Regions from separate parts of the Jatrophihabitans sp. GAS493 genome, predicted to be linked through region 3. Evidence: riboswitches for the same ligand, from Rfam matches in the RefSeq annotation. Region 3 holds a riboswitch; each other region holds the start of a gene.
The links. A riboswitch is a leader RNA that binds a small molecule or an ion and turns the genes downstream of it on or off. The one in region 3 is predicted to bind cobalamin.

Region 1 (6,943 bases), 1.6 Mb from region 3:
CCAGCTCGCAGGCCGCCTTCGCCGCGCCGTACTCGGCCCGGGTCACGACTTCCAGGTCGGTTGCCGGGAGGATGGGCGCTGACTCGTCGGCCCCGACCTCGTCGTGTGTGGCATAGACGCTGGCCGAGGAGACGTAGCTCCAGTGCCGGGCCGTCGGCGCGATCGCGGCCAGCGCAGCCCGGACGAAGCCGGGCTGCCAGGAGACCTCGAAGACCGCCCCCCACTCCCGTCCGCGGAGCGCGTCGTAGGCATCCGGGCGACTCCTATCGGCGGTGACGAGCTGCGCTCCGTCGGCCACCGATCCGCTCTCACCGCGAGCCAGGCAGGTGACGGAGTGGCCCCGCCGCAGCGCCGCCGCGGAGATCTCGCGCCCCAGCCAGGCGGTCCCGCCGAGCACCAACACGTCCATACCTGGCACTAAACCAGCCCTCGATAAAACGGTCGAGCATCGATCGCTCTCCGCGTAATGTCCCGGCCATGAGTCAGCCGACGACAGCCACCGCGCCACCCGGGCCGCCACCCGTCTTTGCCCGGCGGATCGCCGGGGTGGCCAGCTCACCGGTGCGCGAACTGCTGGCGCTCATCGCCCGTCCGGGGGTGATCTCCTTCGCCGGGGGACTTCCGGCGCCGGAGCTCTTCGACCTGCCCGGGCTGCGGGATGCCTTCGCCACCGCGCTCAGCGACGACGCCGGACGCCGCAGCCTGCAGTACGCCCCGACCGAGGGCAACCATGAACTCCGCGAACTCGTCGCGGCACGGCTGACCGACCGCGAGCTTCCGACCGCCCCTGAGCACCTGCTGGTCACCACCGGCTCGCAGCAGGCCCTCACCCTGGTCGCCACCGCACTCCTCGACCCGGGCGCGGTGGTCGCCGTCGAGGAGCCGACCTACCTGGCCGCGCTGCAAAGCTTCCAGCTGGCCGGTGCCCGCATCGTCCCGGTGGCCGGCGACCGCGACGGGATCCTCCCCGACGCGCTGGCCGCGGTGATCCGGCGCGAACGCCCGACGCTGCTCTACCTCGTGCCGACCTTCGCCAACCCGACCGGCCGCACCCTCACCGCGCCCCGACGTAGGGCGGTCGCCGAGCTCGCCGAGGCGCACGGGCTGTGGGTCGTCGAGGACGACCCGTACGGGGAACTGAGGTATGCCGGTCAGCGGCTGACCCCGCTGGCCGCCGAGCCCGCGGCCGCCGGGCGGGTCGTCTATCTCGGGAGCTTCTCCAAGGTCGGCGCTCCCGGTCTGCGACTGGGGTGGCTGCGGGCACCGGCCGACCTGCTGGCCCGCCTCACCGTGGTGAAGCAGGCGGCCGACCTGCACACCTCGACGGTCGACCAGGCGGCGGCCGCGGCCTACCTGCGCACGCACGACCTGAACGCTCATATCGAGACGCTGCGCACGGAGTACCGACGACGCCGGGACGCGATGACGGCGGCGCTGCCGCGAGTGCTTCCACCCGGCTCGGAGTGGAGCGAGCCGGACGGCGGCATGTTCGTCTGGGTGCGGCTGCCAGGCGCCGTGGACGCCGCCGCGCTGCTGCCGGTGGCGTTGAGCCACGAAGTCGCCTTCGTCCCCGGTGCGCCGTTCTACGCCGCTGAGCCGGATCCGGCCACCCTGCGGCTCTCCTTCACCGCGCACACTCCGGGCGAGATCACCGAGGGCATGCGGCGCCTGAGCCGGGTCTTCGCCGGCGTCTAGGGCAGGGGCTACGCTCTGGGCGGCAACACATGCGAGGTGCTCAGCCACCGCGGTGCAGCGATGTAGCGCAGCGGCCGAGAGAATCGGGAAGCCGGTGCGAATCCGGCACAGAGCCCACTGCGGTATTCGGGGAGTTGCCGGCCGGCGCGCGAGCGCAGCCACTGGGCCTCACGGTCTGGGAAGGCGGCCGGTGGATGGCGATCCGAGAGTCCGAAGACCGGCCTCGCAGAACTGGTCGCAGCGCTGCGACCCGACAGTGGGAGTTCTGCAATGCCGTTACCCGTAAGCCTTCCCCAGCAACCGACGACCGACCTGTACGACGTGATCAACCGCCGCCGCGACGTGCGGGCCCAGTTCACCGGCGAACCCATCCCGGGCGAGGCACTGGAGCGAATTCTGGGGGCCGCGCACGCCGCCCCGAGCGTCGGTATGACCCAGCCCTGGGACTTCATCCTGGTCCGCGACCAGGGGCTGCGCCGCAGCTTCCAGCAGCACGTCGCGACCGAGCGGGACGTCTTCAACTCCACGCTCAGTGACGTCGACGCCCAGACCTTCGCCCGGATCAAGGTCGAGGGCATCCTGGAGTCGACGCTCGGGATCGTCATCACCTACGACGCCGACCGCGGGTCGCCGGCCGTCCTCGGACGCCACGCTATCGCCGACGCCGGCCTCTACTCGACCTGCCTGGCCATCCAGAACCTCTGGCTGGCCGCGACGGCCGAGGGGCTGGGGGTCGGCTGGGTGTCGTTCTACCGTGAGCCGTTCCTACAGCAACTGCTGGAGATCCCGGCCGGTGTGCGTCCGGTCTGCTGGCTCTGCGTCGGGCCGGTGACCCACCTCGAGGAGGTGCCGGACCTGGAGCGTCTGGGCTGGCGGTCCCGGCGCCCGGTCGCCGACGCCATCCATCTGGATCGCTACACCGGCTGACCGGCGCCGATCCGTTCGGCGTGTGTCTGCCCGGACGCGGCGACTAGGAGGCGCCCAGTGCGGGCTGTGAGTACGGGGATGGCGCAGAGGAGCAGGGCGAGGATCACCGCGGTCGATGTGGAGAAGATCGCCGCCACAAAGATCGGCAGCAGTGCGAACGACTGCCCGAGCCACCCGGCCCACCACCAGCCAACCAGAGCTCGCTTGGGATGGCCGGGTGGGAAGAGGTCGGCGACGGATTGGTACGGAAACCAGTACTGGATGATCGGGATGATGAAACCGAGAACGCCCCAGATGGGCGAGCGGCGGGCCGGTAGCCCGGCACGCTGAGCGAAGACGGCCGACCGGTATAGCCAGATCATGAAGATGATCTGGACGGCGAGGGTGGCGACACCGAGCAACTCGACCCCGCCGAAGAGGAGGAAAACCCGCGACGCATGGCCGTCGAACGGGTCGGCGGCGGTGCCGTCGGTGTAGACCTGGCCCTGACTGATGGCCGTGCGTACCCCGTCGAAGAGGTAACCCATCGCCACCGCGACCAGGACGAAGGTGAGGCCGTAGATGGCCGGAGCGGCCATCAGGGCCCGATCGACCCACCGGGCGGCCTGGGTCTCGCGGGCCAGATCGGCCTGCGGATTGCCGGCCTGCGGATTGGGGAGGGTGTGGCCGGTCCACGAGATGCCGTCCCACCACCGCAGCAGTCCGACCTGCGCCGGATCGGGGTACCAGCCGGCCATCATCGGCACAGTCTCCCCCATGCTCGAGACATCAGCCACCGCACCGACCCGGAGCACCCGGCGGCCTAGGGTTTCGGTATGACCGACGAATTACCGGTGATCCGCCCAATCCGTCCCACTGAAATCGATCAGATCCTACAGTTCTGGAGCGTCGCCGCCGAGGACGCGCACCGCCCGCCGGACAGCCGAGATGCCGTGGAGCGGCTCATCGTCCGCGACCACGGTGCGCTGCTGGTCGCGGTCGAGCCTGATGCCACCGCCGGCGCTGGCGCCGCCGCCGGCACGGTCACCGCCGAGATCATCGGTTCGGTGATCGCCGGCTGGGACGGCTGGCGCTGCCACATCTACCGGTTGGCGGTCGCCCCCACCCGGCGCGGAGCCGGTCTCGGGCGGGCCCTGCTCAGAGCCGCCGAATCGCGCTTCCTCGAGTTCGGCGGCACCCGCGCGGATGCGATGGTGCTAGACGCGAACACCCTCGGGCAGGCCACCTGGTCAGCCAACGACTACCGGCGCCAGCCAGAGTGGTCGCGCTGGGTGAAGCCGTTGTGACCCGTCTCCGACTTCGTGCCGTGGCGCGGCCCGATGCCCCTCGCGCTACCCGTTGCGACGGGGACAGGGAAGGTTTTCGTCACCCCGAAACGTGGGTGACACGTGCGGGACGGCAGAGTTAGCCCGTGAGCACCTCCCAGTCCGCGAACGCGACGGCCTCCGGCAAGTCGCAGTCCCATCCCGACTCCCCCACCGTTGCGAGCAGCCAGCATCTGAGCGCCGAACACGCCCGGCTGGCCGAATCCCCGTCGGCCAGCGGCCCGTGGCGGCTCTGGGGTCCGTACCTGGCCGGACGCCAGTGGGGAACCGTCCGGGAGGACTACTCCGCCGAGGGAGACCCGTGGTCGTCGTTCACCTTCGACCAGGCCGTGGCCCGCAGTTACCGCTGGGGCGAGGACGGGCTGGGCGGCATCTGTGACCGCTTCGGCTTTCTGAACTTCTCCGTCGCCCTCTGGAACGGCAGGGACCCGATTCTCAAGGAGCGGCTCTTCGGCCTCACCAACTCCGAAGGCAACCACGGCGAAGACGCCAAGGAGTACTGGTGGGCTCTGGACGGAACCCCTTCGCACAGCTGGATGAAGTGGCTCTACCGCTACCCGCAGGCCGAGTACCCCTATCAGCAGCTGCGCGAGGAGAACGCCAAGCGCGGGCGCAATGAACGCGAGTACGAGCTCGGTGACACCGGCATCCTCGACGGTGACCGGTTCTTCGACATGACGGTCACCTACGCCAAAGCCGCCCCGGACGACATCTGCGTCACCATCACGGTCACCAACGAGGGTCCGGAGTCGGCCCCCCTGGACGTGCTGCCGCAGCTCTGGTTCCGCAACACCTGGGCCTGGGGGCGGGACACTCGCAGCGGACGCATCGATCAGCTCCTCCCACCCACCCTGGCCGTCGGCGGGGTGGAGGCCGTCGAGACCACGCACGGCTTCCTCGGCCGCTACTTCGTCGCCGCCAAGGGCAGCCCGGAGGTGCTCTTCTGCGAGAACGAGACCAACTCCGTGGCCCTCTTCGGGGCGAAGGCCAATCGGACCAAGTTCACCAAGGACGGCATCAACAACCGGATCGTCAACGGCGATACGAAGGCGGTGAACTCCCTCGGCGAGGGCACGAAGGCCGCCTTCTGGTACCACTTCGACGCCATCGAACCGGGCGAGACGGTGAGCATCGAGCTGCGCATGTCGCAGAACGCCCCGGACGAGTTCACCTTCGGCCCCGGCTTCGACGCGGTCAACCGCGACCGGCTGGCGGAGGCCGACGAGTTCTACTCCACCGTCATCCATCAGGGCATGAGCGCCGATGACTACCACGTGGCCCGGCGCGCCTACGCCGGCCTGCTCTGGGGGAAGCAGCTTTACCGTTACGACGTCGAGCAGTGGCTGGAGGGGGATCCGGTCGGCGCCCACGCCCCGGATGCCCGTCAGGGTAAGGGTGGGCGCAACACCGGGTGGCGGCACATGTCGCTGGCCGACGTCATCTCAATGCCTGATGAGTGGGAGTACCCCTGGTTCGCCGCCTGGGATCTGGCCTTCCACGCCATTCCGCTGGCCCACGTCGACCCCGAGTTCGCCAAGGAGCAGCTGGTACTGATGTGCCGGGAGTGGTCGATCCACCCCAATGGGCAGCTGCCGGCCTACGAATGGGCCTTCGGTGACGTCAATCCGCCGGTACACGCCTGGGCGGCCTGGCACGTCTACCGCATCGACGGCTACCGCGACCGCGACTTCCTGATCCGCGTCTTCACCAAGCTGCTGCTGAACTTCTCCTGGTGGGTTAACCGCAAGGACTCGACCGGTTCGAACCTCTTCGAGGGCGGGTTCCTCGGCATGGACAACATCGGCCTCTTCGACCGCTCGGCGCCCCTGCCGCCGGGGTATCGCCTCGAGCAGTCGGACGCGACGAGCTGGATGGCCTTCTACTGCCAGCAGATGTTCAAGATCGCCATCGAATTGAGCCGCAGCGACCCGGCCTGGGAGGATGCGGCGACGAAATTCCTCGAGCATTTCCTCTGGATCTCCCGGTCGATGAACGACTTCGGTTCGCAGGGCTCGTCGCTCTGGCACGAGGAGGACGGTTTCTTCTACGACGTGCTGGTCGACCCCGACGGCAACGCCCAGCCGATGCGGGTGCGTTCGATGGTCGGGCTGCTGCCGATCCTCGGCGCCACCGAGGTGCCCTCCTGGTTGGCGCTGGAGTGCCCGGACGTGACGGCCCGGCTGCGCTGGCTGCAGCGGCGCCGGCCGGAACTGGTGGGGCCGCTGCTCTCCCGCTCCGGGCCCGGTGGGCGTCAGATGCTCCTATCTTTGTTGAACCCTGAGCGTCTGCGCCAGATCCTGAGCCGCCTCTTCGACACCGACGAGTTCCTCTCGCCGTTCGGGATCCGGTCGCTCTCGGCCGCGGCGAAGGAGAGGATCACCGCCGAGGTGAAGGGCGAGAGCCAGTCGATCGAGTACGAGCCCGGCGAGTCGCGGACGGCGCTCTTCGGAGGCAACTCGAACTGGCGCGGACCGGTGTGGTTTCCGGTGAACGTGCTGCTGGCCGACAAGCTGCGAACCTACGGACGGCACTTCGGCGACTCCTTCAAGATCGAGATCCCGACCGGCTCCGGCGACTGGAAGACCCTTATCGACGCGGCCGATCTCATCGACTCCAGCCTCACCGCGCTCTTCCGTCCAACCGACGGGCGGCGACCGGCCGACGGCGAACGGATCGAGTCGAGCAAGAGCCCGCTCTGGAGCCAGCACCCCACCTTCAGCGAGTTCTTCGACGGCGACACCGGCGAGGGTCTGGGGGCGACCCACCAGACCGGGTGGACCGCGCTGGTCGCCCACCTGCTGAATCCCAGACTCCCGGCCGACCCTCGGTAACGTGTAGCCGGTGCCCGACTTCATCGAATGGTGCGGCTTCCTCGGTGCCTGGCTGCTCGTCGCCGGGGCGCTCTACCAGGCCGTCCTGGAGTTGCGGGATCAGGACATCCGCCGCGACGAGCTCATCGAGGCGTCGGCCAAGATCCCGCCACCGCCGCCCGTCTC
Region 2 (6,943 bases), 2.3 Mb from region 3:
TCCTCGGCGCCGGCCTGCATCTGTGACCGACAATCTCAGCGCGATCGTCGCCGACCCGTGGCCTGGCCAATGGGTCAGCGACCGTCTCGATCTGCGTCTCAGGACCCAGAGTTCACCCGTCGGGCTGGAGCTGACCGACCTGCTCGGGCTGGCGCTGCGGCGCAATCCGCGGCGGGTGCAGTTGCTGGTCTCGACGGTCCTCGGAAAGCACGTGCCGACCGATCCGCGAGTGGTCTACGGGGCCGGGCGGCTGCTCGGACTGCTGGTCAGCCAACGGCTCGTCGGCGGTCACTCTGACGGGAGCGCTCAACGGCGCGGCGGTGAGCTGCTGCGGGCTGCCCTCGACGGCATTCCGGGCGCCGGGCCGGCGCTGCTGGAACTCTGTGACGACGAGCAGCGGGTCGGGGTTGATCAACCCCTCCGGCCGATCGTTCTGGGTTACGCCGAGACGGCGACCGCGTTGGGGCACGCCGTCGCCGACTCGCTGGCGGCCGACTACCTGCACTCGACCCGGCGCCGGGTCCTGACGGGGGTGCCGGTCGGCGGCTTCGAGGAGGAGCACAGTCACGCCAGCAGTCATCTGCTCCTCCCCGAGGATCCTGCGTTCTTTACCGGCCACTCACCGCTGGTGCTCGTGGATGACGAGTTCTCGACCGGCACCACACTCCTCAACACGATCGCTGCGCTACAGGCTCAATCTCCGCGGGGTCACTACGTGGTGGCGGCCCTGGTTGATCTACGCGGTCCGGCCGACCGGGCCCGGCTGGACGACCTGGCGGCTGCACTCGGCGTTCGTATCGACGTGGTGTCGCTGGTCGCCGGAACGTTGCCGGTGACGCCGGCGACGATCGAGCAGGGACAGCGGTTGGTCCAGGGTCGACTGGCCGCCAACGCGACTGCTGAACCGATGTCGGTTGAGCAGCCGGAACAGGAACCGGCCGGCGCGCTGCGGCGCGTTGAGGTCGGTTGGCCGGTCAGTGTGCCGGATGGAGCTAGACACGGGGTGTCGCCCGTCGGATCGCTGGCCATCCGCCAGGCGGCCACCGCCGCGGCGGCTGCGATCGCCGAGCAATTGTCAGGTGATTCGGTGCTCGTCCTCGGCTTCGAGGAGCTGATGTACGCGCCGCTGCAGATCGCCTTAGCCCTGGCCGTAGCCCTGGCTGAGGCGCCCGACCATCCCGACCAGCCCGGTCCACCCCGTCAACCCGGTCAGCCCGATCACCCTAACGGCGTGCGCTTCTCCAGCACCACCCGTTCGCCGGTGCTGGCCGTCGACGAACCGGGGTACGCCATCAGGACGGGGCTGCGCTTCGACAGCATCGATGAAGTGCCAGCCACCGCCGACGCCGCGCGCTACGCCTACAACGTAGCCGGGCACGCCTTCACCGACGTCGTCCTCGTAGTCGATGCCGTCGCCGATACTCCAGCGCTCCGCCACGCCGACGGACTGCTCGAAAAACTAAGGGAGATCGTCCCGAACGTGCTGCTCGTGGTGCTGCCCAGCAAGGTGCCATCGCTACCCTCACCGTTGCACGCGCCGGAGTTCGGCAGCTACGCGGCGGAGGAGGTGAGCTGGCTACTCACCGACCTGAGCGGCGTCGACTTGGAGGCGCCGATCGAGGAGCGGGAGGAGGCGATCCAGGCCGGCGGCGCTCACTACGCCGAGTCCCTGCCGATCGAGTACCAGCCGAGCGTGGAGTACCAGCAGCTCTTCGTCGACGCGCTGGCCGAGTCGGCTGATCGGATCGCCCGGGCGGTCGGCGTCGTCACCGAACTGGTACTGGACGCCCGCGGTGGCGACACCGTGCTGGTCTCGCTGGCCCGTGCCGGCACCCCGGTCGGGGTCCTGATGCGCCGCTGGGCCGCCGCGACCCATGACCTGCAGTTGCCACACTTCGCGGTGAGCATCGTCCGTGGCCGCGGCATCGACAGCGTCGCACTGCGGTACCTCGTCGCCCAGTTCGGCGCATCAAGGCTGATGTTCGTCGACGGGTGGACCGGCAAGGGGGCGATCACCCGTGAACTCAGTGACGCCGTGGCGCAGGCCAACCGGGAGTTCGGCCTCGCGGGCGCCGACCGCCTCTCGCCGGAGTTGGCCGTGCTGGCCGACACCGGTGGGTGCACCGAGTTCTTCGGCACCCGGGACGATTTCCTCATCCCGTCGGCCTGCCTGAACTCGACCGTCTCCGGGCTTGTGTCGCGGACGGTACTCAACGACCGGATCGGACCGCGCCAGTTCCACGGCGCCAAGTTCTACCGGGAGCTGGCCGGCGTCGACGTCTCGGCCACCTTTCTGGACGCGGTGAGCAGACGGTTCCCCGCCGTGGCCGACCGGGTGGCGACTGAGTGGCGGCAGCTTCGGGACAGCGATCGGCACCCGACCTGGGCCGGCTGGACGGCCGTGGAGAAGATCAGCGCCGAGTACGGCATCGGCAACCTCAACCTCGTGAAACCGGGGGTCGGTGAGACGACGCGGGTGCTGCTGCGCCGGGTGCCCTGGCGGGTCCTGATGCGTCCGGACGCCGCCGCATCGCTCGGGCACATCAAGCACCTGGCGGATAGTCGTGGTGTTGGCATCGACTACGTCGAGGATCTGGCCTTCAGCTGTGTCGGGCTCATCCATCCGCAGTTCACCCGGGGCGCCGTGGGGGCCGATGGAACGGCGGTGCGCCGGTGAGATCGCCGGTGCTGGTCGCCTCCGACCTCGATCGGACCCTCATCTACTCACGGGCCGCGACCGGGCTGGACGGACCGGTGGGCGCGACGCCGGCCCCGCCGCGGGGGGTGACGGAGCTGCGCTGTGTGGAGGTCTTCGAGGGCGGGCCGTTGTCGTTCATGAGTGAACCGGCCGCTCAGTCACTGGCCGCACTGGCCGCCGAGTGCACCTTCGTGCCGGTCACCACCCGGACGGTGGCGCAGCTGCGACGGGTTCAGCTGCCCGTCCCGGCGCCCGCATCCGGCGACGGCTACGCGGTGGCTGCCAATGGCGGGGTGTTGCTGCACGACGGGGAGCCGGACGCCGACTGGGCGGCGCGGGTGGCCGTGGCGATTGGTGGGTCGCAACCGCACCACCGAGTGTGGGCCGAGTTGCAGGAACTGGCCGGGCGGGACTGGGTGCTCAAGCTACGAAGCGCGGAGGATCTCTTCTGCTACGCGGTGCTCGACCGGGGCGCCGTCCCGGCCGATTTCATCGCCGAGACCACCGCCTGGGCATCCCGGTTGGGCTGGCGGACGTCACTTCAGGGGCGCAAGCTCTACTGGGTCCCCGACGCCCTGACCAAACGGGCCGCAGTGGCCGAGGTGGCCCGTCGCCGAGGTAGTGAACTGGTGCTGGCCGCCGGCGACTCGCTGCTGGACATCGACCTGCTGGAAGGGGCCGACCGCGGAATCCGGCCCGCCCACGGGGAGTTGGACGAGCAGGGCTGGAGCGCTCCGCACGTCGAAGTGACCCGGGCGCGGGGCGTTGCCGCCGGTGCCGAGATCCTCGAATGGTTCCGCGAGGGTGTGGCGAGCCACTGCGGCGAAGCCGCCCCGCGCCTTGCCAGTGGGGTGTCGCTACCGATACGGTGAGCACGCATGATGGCATGAGGAAGCCGGTGGGAATCCGGCACGGTCGCGCCACTGTAAGCAGGCCGCCAGCGCTCAGCGCAGGCCTGTGAGTCAGATCTTCGGCCATCACCGCATCCCATCGACAAGGGACGCAAGATCCCTGAAGGAGCACCGTATGAGCAACACCGCCGCACCTACCGCCGTACCGACCACTGTCGCGACGCCGGTAGTCCTCCCGCTGTCGAAGGCGGTGCTCTGGCTCGTCGGTTCGACGATCCTGGCGCTGGCCGTCTACTACTTCGTCGGTGTCGACGAGGGTGCCATGTCGGTCTTCGGCAAGAGCATGGTCATCCACGAGTTCGTCCACGACTCGCGCCACTTCCTCGGCTTCCCCTGCCACTAGCTAGACAAGGCAACGGAGCTAACTGGACATGGTCAAGAAACTCATCCTGCGCGGCGTTCTCGCCGGCGCAGTTGCAGGCCTGCTCGCATTCGTCTTCGCTCGCATCTTCGCGGAGCCGATCATCAGCAAGGCGATCAACTATGAATCAGCCCGGGATGCAGCCCAGGAGGCGCTGAACAAGGCGGCCGGGCTGCCGACCGAGGCCGCCGAATCGGAGATCTTCAGCCGCACCATTCAGGCCAACCTCGGCATCGGGGTCGGCATGATCGCCTTCGGTGCCGCCATGGGGGCGCTCTTCGCGGTCGTCTATTGCGTCTGCCTCGGCCGGGTCGGGAATCTGCGCCCGCGCAGTCTGGCGATGCTGATCGCCGGCGGCGGGTTCCTCGCGGTCTACCTGGTTCCCTTCCTCAAGTACCCGGCCAACCCACCGTCGATCGGCCACGCCGACACGATCAAACAGCGGGGTGGTCTCTACCTGCTGATGGTCTTCGCCTCCGTGGTGCTGCTGGCCGGGGCCGTCTGGCTCGGTCAGCGGCTGAAGGCCCGCTTCGGTAACTGGAACGCCAGCCTGCTGGCCGGCGCCGCGTTCGTGGTGCTGATCGGGACGCTGATGCTGCTGCTGCCGGAGTTCGGCGAGCTCTCGGCCAACCTGCAGGCCTATGGTCGGCATGCCACCGAGACGCCGCTGCCGCTGCTCGACCCGAAGGGGAACATCGTCTTCCCGGGCTTCCCGGCCGACGACCTCTTCCAGTTCCGCCTCTATTCGGTGGCCGCGCAGGTGATTCTCTGGGGCTCGCTCGGGCTCGTCTTCGCACCGTTGGCCGATCGCCTGCTGTCGCCGGGTGCGGAGCAGAAAGCGGCGAACGCCCCGATTCCGGCCGTGGTCTAGCTGCCGCAGCTCGACGCACTGGATCAGCTCGGCGGGTACTTCGCCGTCGAGACGCATCCGGTGGACGTCGAGCCCGCACCGCCCTGGCTCACGCTCGAGACGTTGATCGGGTCGCCGGAGATCCTCTCGCAGCGGATCTCCGGCGTCCGCTCAGCATTGGGGGCGGCGGCCGGACGCTCCGCCGATGAGATCGACCACCGGGTCGCGGCCTCGGTGGCCCAGCTCGGGCTGGTGGCCCGCCTCATCTCCCCGGTGCTAGGTGCAGCCGTGCTCTCGTCGGTGCCGCTGCGCGTCGAGGCGGCCACCGCCTGGTGGCAGCCGGTGCTGGGTGGGCCCTATCCGCTATCGCTGCCCGAGTCGGCCGCGGTCACTGCGGCCGACGAGCCGGCCGTCCGCGCAGTGCTGCTGGAGCTCCTGGACGGTCCCATTCGCGGGATCGTCGAGGTGGTGGCGGCCCGGTCGGTCTCGCCGCTGGTGCTCTGGGGAAACGTCGCGTCGGCGATCAACGGCTCGGCGTCGATGCTGGTCACGCTGCGCCCGGAGGCGGCGGAGAGCGTCCGCCGAATGGCCGGGTGGATGCTGGGGTATCCACGTCTGCGCGGTGGTTTCACCGGTGTGCCGGCGGCCGAGCGGGGCGCGGGCGTCCAGTTTCAACGGCGCAGCTGCTGCCTCATCTACCGGATCTCCGAACCGCCCAGCAATGCCTACTGCGGCGACTGCATCCACCTGCTGCCGCTGTCGAGCGTCTTGCCCTGAACCCTGGTTCCTGGTTGTGATCCGGACTGGAACGCTCAAACGGAACGGCGAAGATCCTGCGTATCGGGTAGCCCGCTACGCATACCGCAGGATGTTCGGCGGCTGGACGGGCGATTGGACCGGCGGGGTCAGTGCAGGTGGCTCTGCCAGTCGGCCGGTACCCGTTCCCGAGGGCCGGGCGTGGACTGCGTCGCCGGATGGTGCTGCGGATCGGCCAGCGTCGGGCCGTCGTAGAACTCGTTACGGCTGAAGCTCCAGAACCAGTTCTCGCCCGGCTCGTAGCTGGTGATGAAGTCGTGCTGCGTCGCCAGCGCGTGCTTCGTCGCGTGCTGGGAGGGTGAGGTGTCGCAGCAGCCGATGTGCCCGCACTGGGCACAGCGGCGCAGATGCAGCCACCAGCCGTCGGTGGTGTTGCACTCCATACAGCCGTCGCCACTTGGGGCCACCGCTGGGTCGATGCCCTCGATCTCTGCCATGCTGACCTCTATCCGATCGGGTCGGTCGCGAGAGCACGCTGCTCCGCGTGTTCGTCGGGTGGGTGGATCGGCAGCGTCACGGTGAACCACGTCTGCCCGGGCTTGGAGTCGACCCGAAGGTCGCCGTGATGCTTGTTGACGACTATCCGGTAGGAGATGTCAAGGCCCAGGCCGGTTCCCTCGCCGACGGCCTTGGTGGTGAAGAACGGTTCGAAGATCCGCTCGATGATCTCCGGGGAGATCCCGCCGCCGGTATCGCCGATCGCCACCTGCACCGAGTCCTCCACCTGGGAGGTGCGGATGGTCAGTGTCCCCGAACCGGCCATCGCCGCCACCGCATTGTCGATGAGGTTGGTCCAGACCTGATTCAGTTCGGCTGCGTAGGCCGGCACCGTCGGCACCGAACGGTCGTAGTCCTTGACCACGGTGATCCCGGCGCCGAGCTTGCCCGACAGCATGACGAGCGTACTGTCCAGCAATTCATGGACGTTCGCGTTCTGGAAGGGTGCCCGGTCCAGCTGCGAGTACTGCTTGGCCGACTTCACCAAAGCCGAGATCCGCTCGGTCGAGTCCTCGATCTCGTTCATCAGCAGTTCGGTCTCGATGGTGTAGTCCAGCCACTTCACCGCGCTGGGCAGGCTCGCCTCGCCGACGGTGGCCAGCACCTTGTCCAGCCAGATGCTGTCCAGGCCCGCCTGGACCAGGTTCGGAGCGAGTTCGTAGCCCTGGCTGATCCCGTGATCGGCGAACCAGTCGGCGATCTCGTCCTCCCGGTCACTCGCCTCCAGGGCGCCCAGACGTTCAGCCACGGCGACCTGCTCGGCCGCCACCTCCTGCAGTTCGACCAGCGCGGCCAGATGCTCGGGGTCA
Region 3 (6,943 bases):
ATTCGCTGCACCGCCAGGTGCAGCACCATGGTCGCCCGGGAGGCGCCCAGGGTGGCCAGAGTCTCCCGGTCCGGCATCGCCGTCGCCCGCTCCGAGGTGCGGGTGAGGACGATGCTCTGCGAGACCAGCGGGACGGTGAGTTCGCGCTTGAGCGAGGCCGCCGCGGCGGCAAAGGCCGGCACTCCCGGGCAGACGTCGTAGTCGATGCCGAGATCATCCAGCCGTCGCATCTGCTCCGCGACCGCGCTGAAGATGGACGGGTCGCCGGAGCAGAGGCGGGCGATGTCGAGGCCGGTGGCGTCGGCCCGGCTCAGCTCGTCGATGATCTGATCGAGCGTCATCTGCGCGGTGTCGACCAGGCGAGCACCGCTGGGAGCGTGCGCGAGCACCTCAGCCGGAATGAGACTCCCGGCGTAGAGACAGACCGGGGCGGCCGCGATCAGGTCACGGGCCCTGAGCGTGATCAGGTCCGCGGCGCCGGGGCCGGCCCCGATGAAGTGCACGGTCATCGTCGGGATCGCTTTCTCATTTGATGTAACTCCACTGGGTGACGGTGAGGGCGGGCCGGAACGCGGTGAAGCTGCCGATCGCGGCGGCGTGCGAGACGGTGATGCGGCTCAGCTCGCCGCCGACCCGCTGCTGCCAGACGGCCAGCTCGGTCTCGGTCTCGATGGTGACGCCGTTGGCCACGAGCCGCCCGCCCGACTTCAACGCCTCCAGGCAGGTCTTGACCACGCCGTCGTTGGTGACGCCCCCGCCGATGAAGATTGCGTCCGGTGCGGGCAGGCCGTCCAGCGCCTGCGGGGCCTGGCCGGCCACGATCTGCAGGGCCGGCACTCCGAACCGCTCCATGTTCGCTGAGATGTAGGCGCGCCGGTCATCCCGGACCTCGACCGCGATGCCGCGGCAGGTGTGGTGGCTACGCATCCACTCCACGGCGATGCTGCCGCTTCCAGCCCCGACGTCCCAGAGCAGTTGGCCGGGCATCGGAGCCAGCAGGGCGAGAGTCACTGCGCGCACCTCGCGTTTGGTGAGGACGCCGTCGCTGCTCCACGCGTCGTCGGGCAGACCTGGGGTGAGTGCGAGGGGGGCTCCCGCTGAGTTGTCCGCGTCGTCAGACTGCTTGCATTCGAGGGCGATGATCGCCAGTTTGGCGTGCGGATTCCCCGCCCACTGAGACGCGATGCCCTCTCGCTGCCGCTCGGCGGGCCCACCGAGATGCTCCAGAACGTGCACCCGGCTGCCGCCGAGCCCGTTACGCAGCAGCAGCTCCACCAGTTCGGCGGCCGCGTTCTGGTCGCCGACGAGGACGAGCACTCGCCGCCCCGGCTGCAGCAGCCGGGTGACCGCGCTCAGTGGCCGCCCGACGGCGCTCACCACATCGACATCGGCCTGGGGCCACCCCAGCCGGGCACAGGCCAGGGACACCGAGGAGGGGAACGGGCGGATGTCGAGGGCGTCGGGCCCGAAGAGCCGGGCCAGGCTGGCGCCGACCCCGTAGAACATCGGGTCTCCGCTGGCCAGCACCACGATCCGCTCGCCGGGGTGACGGTCGCGCAACCCGGCCAGCGCCTGGGTCATCGGCGACGGCCAGAGTTCGCTCGAGCGGGCATGGCCGGCGATGAGCGCCTGCTGGCGGTCGCTGCCCACCACGACGTCAGCGTCCCGGATCAGTCGTTGGGACGCGGCTGAGAGCCCGTCCCAACCGTCTTCGCCGATCCCGATCACGACGATCGGCTCCAGCGACGCTGAGCCGGGTCGAGCTGAGTTGATCGGTTCTGGCACGCGCCCAGTCTGCCTGATCCGCCGCCGGGCGGTCGCTTCGATGGGCTGGCCGGGGTGCCGGAGCGGCGTCAGAGGACATGCGATGATTGCCGGTGACGGTCTGGAGGAACACCGGTGAGGCCGCGCGCGAGGTGACTACGGTCGTTCGCGGGCGTCGATTCCGGGGTGGTCCCGCCACTGTGACCCGGCTCGATGCGGCGCCTTCCGGTACCGCGGAGCGTGCGGGGAGCCAGAAAATTCCACCCGTCCTGGTTGGCCCGCTGGTCGGCCGGACGTACCGAACGGCGGGCGCGGACACCCGCCGAGGGTTGGAGCGACATCGGTGGTCCCGTCTCACAAGCACGGCAAGCACGAACCGCACGGCAAGCACGATCCCCAGCGTTTGCCCGACGAGCAGTCGGGGCCGGCGGCCCTCGAGTCGCCGCCAGCCGTGCCCCAGTTTCCGTTCAGTGCGATCGTCGGTATGGACGACCTGCGGCTGGGCCTGATCCTCAACGCGGTGCACCCGGCCATCGGCGGCGTCCTGATCCGTGGCGAGAAGGGTACGGCCAAATCGACGGCGGTCCGCGCGCTGGCCGCTGTGCTGCCGGGTGTCGATGTCGTGCTCGGCTGCCGCTTCTCCTGCGATCCGAAGGCGCCGGACCTGAATTGCCCGGACGGCCCGCACGTTCAGCCGGTGCCGTGGGTACACCGCCCGGCCGAGTTACGTGAGCTGCCGGTCGGCGCCACTGAGGACCGCCTGGTCGGATCGTTGGACATCGAGAAGGCGCTCACCGAAGGCGTCAAGTCCTACGAGCCCGGACTGCTGGCCGCGGCCCATCGGGGTGTTCTCTACGTCGATGAGGTGAACCTGCTGCACGACCATCTGGTGGATCTGCTGCTGGACGCGGCCGCCCTCGGCACCTCCTACGTCGAGCGGGAGGGGGTCTCCGTGCGGCACGCCGCCCGCTTCCTGCTGGTGGGGACGATGAACCCGGAGGAGGGGGAGCTGCGCCCGCAACTGCTGGATCGCTTCGGCCTCACCGTCGAGGTGAGCGCCCCCCGCGAACCGGCGCTTCGGGCCGAGGTGGTGCGGCGCCGGCTCGGCTTCGACGACAATCCCCGTGCGTTCGCCGCCGCCTATGCCGACGCGGAGCGGGCCCTGGCCGACGCCATCGGGGGCGCCCGCGACCGTCTGGGCGAGGTACATCTGACCGACTCGATGCTGGCCCGGATCGCCTACGTCTGCGCCGCGTTCGAGGTGGACGGGCTGCGGGCGGACATCGTGACCGCGCGCGCCGCGGTGGCGCACGCCGCCTGGGCCGGGCGTGACGAGGTCACTGTCGACGACGTCCGGGTGGCCGCCCGACTGGCGCTGCCGCACCGCCGACGGCGTAACCCCTTCGATGCCCCCGGCCTCGACGAGGAGCAACTGGAGCAGGCACTCGCCGACTCCCAGGAGCCCGAGTTGGAGCCCGACCCGCCCAACGATGGCGGGGCTCCGGACGGGGACGAGGCTGACCCGCGGCACGAAGCCGAGGGGACGGCGACGGACTCCTCGCACCGCGAGCCCGAACACGAAGAGTCGTCCGGGCCGCAGCAAAGTGAATCCGGGCCGGACGGGCCCGGATCGGGCGGTGCGGAGCACGAGAAGGAGCACGCGCATCAAGAGCCCGCGGAGGTACCGGCGAACGCCTCGGCCGACTCCCCGTCCGGGGTGGCCACCCAGTTGAGCGCGCCCTCGACGCCGTTTCGCACCCGCCGACTGGAGGTACCGGGGGTCGGAGCCGGCGCGCCCGGACGTCGCTCGAAGGCGATCACCGACACCGGGCAGGTGACCCGCGCAATCCGACCCTACGGACCGATCCGTCACCTGCATCTGAGTGCCACCATGTTCGCGGCGGCGGCCCATCAGCGTGCCCGCGGCCGAACCGGAGCCGGCCTGATCCTGCACCGCAGTGATCTGCGTGAGGGGCTGCGTGAGGGGCGGGAGGGGAATCTGGTCCTCTTCGTCGTGGACGCATCCGGGTCGATGGCCGCCCGCAGCCGGATGGCCACCGTGAAGGGTGCGGTGCTCTCGCTGCTGCTCGATGCCTATCAGCGACGAGACAAGGTAGGGCTGATCACCTTCCGCGGGGACTCCGCGACCCTCGCCCTCCCCGCCACCTCCTCGGTCGAGGCCGCGGCCGCCCGGCTCACTGAACTGCCGACCGGCGGCCGCACGCCGCTGGCCGACGGGCTGCTGCTGGCTTACCAGACCCTGGAGCGGGAGCGACTGCGCGATCCGCAGCGGCGCCCGCTGGTCGTCATCGTCACCGACGCCCGGCACACCCGCGGCGCAGAGCCGACGGCCGCGGCCGCACTGCTGGCCGGTACCGGCGCGGCGTGTGTGGTCGTCGACTGCGAGTCGGGGCGGATTCGTCTCGGACTGGCCGGCAAGCTCGCCGCCCAGCTGCAAGCGCCCTGCATTTCATTGGATGATCTCGCCCTGGGAGACTCTGCGGCTGACTCTCTGGCCGACACCGTCCGCGCAATCAAGGATGCCGCCTGATGAGAGTTTCCCGATGAGCCCGCAGGGGCAGGTCGAGACCGTCCCGGCCGACGGGCTCACCACCCGGCAGCGGCGCAACCGGCCGCTGCTGATCGTGCACACCGGCGACATGAAGGGCAAGTCGACGGCCGCGTTCGGGCTCGCGCTACGAGCCTGGAATCAGGGTTGGCCGGTCGGGGTCTTCCAGTTCGTCAAGAGCGCGAAATGGAAGGTCGGCGAGGAGAACGCGATGCTCGCCCTCGGACGGCTTCATGAACTCACCGGCGAGGGCGCCCCGGTGGACTGGTTCAAGATGGGGCAGGGGTGGTCGTGGCTGCAGCGCGGACCGACCGACGACCACGCCGAGGCGGCCCGGGAGGGCTGGGAGCAGATCAAGAGCGACCTCGCCGCGCAGACCTACGGGTGTTACGTCCTCGACGAGTTCACCTACCCCATCGACTGGGGTTGGGTGGACGTGGAGGATGTAGTGGAGACACTGCGCAACCGACCCGGACACCAGCACGTCATCATCACCGGTCGTCGGGCCCATCCCGCACTCATCGAGGCGGCCGACCTGGTTACCGAGATGACGAAGATCAAGCATCCGATGGACGCCGGCCAGAAGGGGCAGCGGGGCATCGAATGGTGAATGTTCCACGGCTGATCATCGCCGCCCCGGCCAGCGGCCAGGGCAAGACTTCAGTGACCGCGGGGCTGCTCGCCGCGCTCGGCTCCCAGGGCCTGGCGGTCTCCCCGCACAAAGTCGGCCCGGACTACATCGACCCGGGCTATCACGCCCTGGCCGCCGGGCGGGTCGGGCGGAATCTCGACCCGTGGCTGGTCGGCGAGGAGCGGATCGTGCCGCTCTTCCTGCACGGTGCGCGCACCCCGGCACCGGCCGACATCGCGGTCATCGAGGGCGTCATGGGGCTCTACGACGGGGTCGCCGACCAGCGCGGTTTCTCCTCGACCGCTCACGTCGCCAAGCTGCTGCAGGCACCGGTCCTGCTCGTCGTCGACGCGACCGCGGCCGGGCGATCAGTGGCGGCGCTGGTGCACGGCTTCGCCTCCTTCGACCGGGAGCTCCGCATCGGCGGGGTGATCCTCAACCGGGTCGGGAGTGATCGCCACGAGCAGATCCTGCGCGACGGGCTGGCCGAGATCGGCATGCCGGTCTTCGGCGCGATTCGCCGCCACGACGCCCTGGTGACGCCGTCGCGCCACCTCGGGTTGGTCCCGGCCGCGGAGCGCTCCGAACTGGCCCGCCGCACCGTCACCGACCTGGGCGGGGTGGTCGCCGCATCGGTCGATCTGGCCGCGGTGGTCGCGCTCGCCCGACGCGCCCCGCCGCTGGCCGGCGACGCCTGGTCGCCGACGGTGGCCGAGCCCGCCGGCGATCGCCCGGTGGTGGCGATCGCCGCCGGACCGGCCTTCACCTTCTCCTACGCCGAGACGTCCGAGATGCTCACCGCCGCCGGTGCCGAAGTGCAGCGCTTCGACCCCACCGTCGATGAAGAACTGCCTTATGGAACAAGGGGAATCGTCATCGGCGGCGGGTTCCCCGAGGTGCATGCGGCGGCCTTGTCGGCCAATGAGCCGCTGCGTCGTGACATCTCCCAGCGAATCGGTCAGGGTGCGGCGGTGGCCGCTGAATGCGCCGGACTGCTCTACCTGGCTCACACGCTGGACGGCGCCCCGATGTGCGATGTCATCGCCACCGACGCCAGCATGACGCCGCGCCTGACCATCGGCTACCGGGATGCCCTCGCCCGCACCTCGTCGGTGCTGGCCGAGGCCGGAACGAGAGTGCGCGGGCATGAGTTCCATCGCACCGCCTGTGCGCCCGCGGCCTCGACGGCGCCGGCCTGGAGCTGGGACGCGGGCGGGCAGGAGGTCGTCGAGGGGCATGTTCAGCGGCAGCTACATGCCTCCTACCTGCACCTGCACTGGGCCGGGCTGCCGAACGCGGCCACCCGCTTCGTCTCAGCGGCGGCCCGGGTCGAGTTGGCCTCGAGCCGATGATGTGGTCGGTGGTCGCTCAGCGATGAACTCACATCAGCTGCTCCGGGAGCCGGATCTCACCCATCACGGCGACGCCGAGGTGGGCCCGGGACTGATCGACCTCGCCGTGAACGTGCGCCACGCGCCGATGCCGCCGTGGTTGCGCTCAGCCCTCGAGGCTTCGCTGCTCGACCTCGCCGGTTACCCGCGTCCGGACGCCGCCCGAGTCGCGGTGGCGCAACGGCACGGCCGCGCCGAGGAGGAGGTCCTGCTCACCGCTGGGGCGGCCGAGGCCTTCGTGCTCATTGCCCGCGCCGTCAAGGCCCGGCACTGCGTCGTGGTGCATCCCCAGTTCACCGAGCCGGAGGCCGCGCTTCGGGCCGCCGGGCACGAAGTCGAACGGATCCTGCTGCCGCCACCGTTCACCTTTGATCCTCGGATGATTCCGGCTGACGCGGACCTGATCGTGATCGGTAATCCGACGAATCCGACGTCGGTTCTGCATGCCGCCGGTTCGATCGCCACGCTCTGCCGACCGGGTCGGATCGTGGTCGTCGACGAAGCTTTCGGTGACTGCGTCCCGGGGGAGCCGGAGTCATTGGCCGCGGGTCGCGACCTCCCCGGGCTGGTCGTGCTGCGCAGCCTCAC

Region 1: linked by a shared signal. The riboswitch ahead of bluB (5,6-dimethylbenzimidazole synthase) and the one ahead of CPH63_RS18220 (VWA domain-containing protein) in region 3 are both predicted to bind cobalamin.
Region 2: linked by a shared signal. The riboswitch ahead of CPH63_RS06095 (CbtB-domain containing protein) and the one ahead of CPH63_RS18220 (VWA domain-containing protein) in region 3 are both predicted to bind cobalamin.

The regions. Positions count from the first base shown of each region.
Region 1 covers NZ_LT907982.1:635,890-642,832, forward strand. The annotation lists gene CPH63_RS02885 (oxidoreductase) at 1-409, opposite strand, end outside; gene CPH63_RS02890 (PLP-dependent aminotransferase family protein) at 478-1,695, shown strand; cobalamin riboswitch at 1,729-1,936, shown strand; gene bluB (5,6-dimethylbenzimidazole synthase) at 1,966-2,622, shown strand; gene CPH63_RS02900 (DUF4328 domain-containing protein) at 2,610-3,398, opposite strand; gene CPH63_RS02905 (GNAT family N-acetyltransferase) at 3,438-3,908, shown strand; gene CPH63_RS02910 (glucosidase) at 4,121-6,778, shown strand; gene CPH63_RS02915 (hypothetical protein) at 6,789-6,943, shown strand, end outside.
Region 2 covers NZ_LT907982.1:1,332,748-1,339,690, forward strand. The annotation lists gene CPH63_RS06080 (HpcH/HpaI aldolase/citrate lyase family protein) at 1-26, shown strand, start outside; gene CPH63_RS06085 (phosphoribosyltransferase domain-containing protein) at 23-2,677, shown strand; gene CPH63_RS06090 (HAD family hydrolase) at 2,674-3,570, shown strand; cobalamin riboswitch at 3,537-3,691, shown strand; gene CPH63_RS06095 (CbtB-domain containing protein) at 3,725-3,952, shown strand; gene CPH63_RS06100 (CbtA family protein) at 3,981-4,841, shown strand; gene CPH63_RS06105 ((2Fe-2S)-binding protein) at 4,902-5,597, shown strand; gene CPH63_RS06110 (UBP-type zinc finger domain-containing protein) at 5,726-6,073, opposite strand; gene CPH63_RS06115 (ATP-binding protein) at 6,082-6,943, opposite strand, start outside.
Region 3 covers NZ_LT907982.1:3,961,375-3,968,317, reverse strand. The annotation lists gene cobM (precorrin-4 C(11)-methyltransferase) at 1-509, opposite strand, end outside; gene cbiE (precorrin-6y C5,15-methyltransferase (decarboxylating) subunit CbiE) at 526-1,785, opposite strand; cobalamin riboswitch at 1,889-2,025, shown strand; gene CPH63_RS18220 (VWA domain-containing protein) at 2,249-4,315, shown strand; gene cobO (cob(I)yrinic acid a,c-diamide adenosyltransferase) at 4,329-4,943, shown strand; gene CPH63_RS18210 (cobyrinate a,c-diamide synthase) at 4,937-6,316, shown strand; gene cobC (Rv2231c family pyridoxal phosphate-dependent protein CobC) at 6,339-6,943, shown strand, end outside.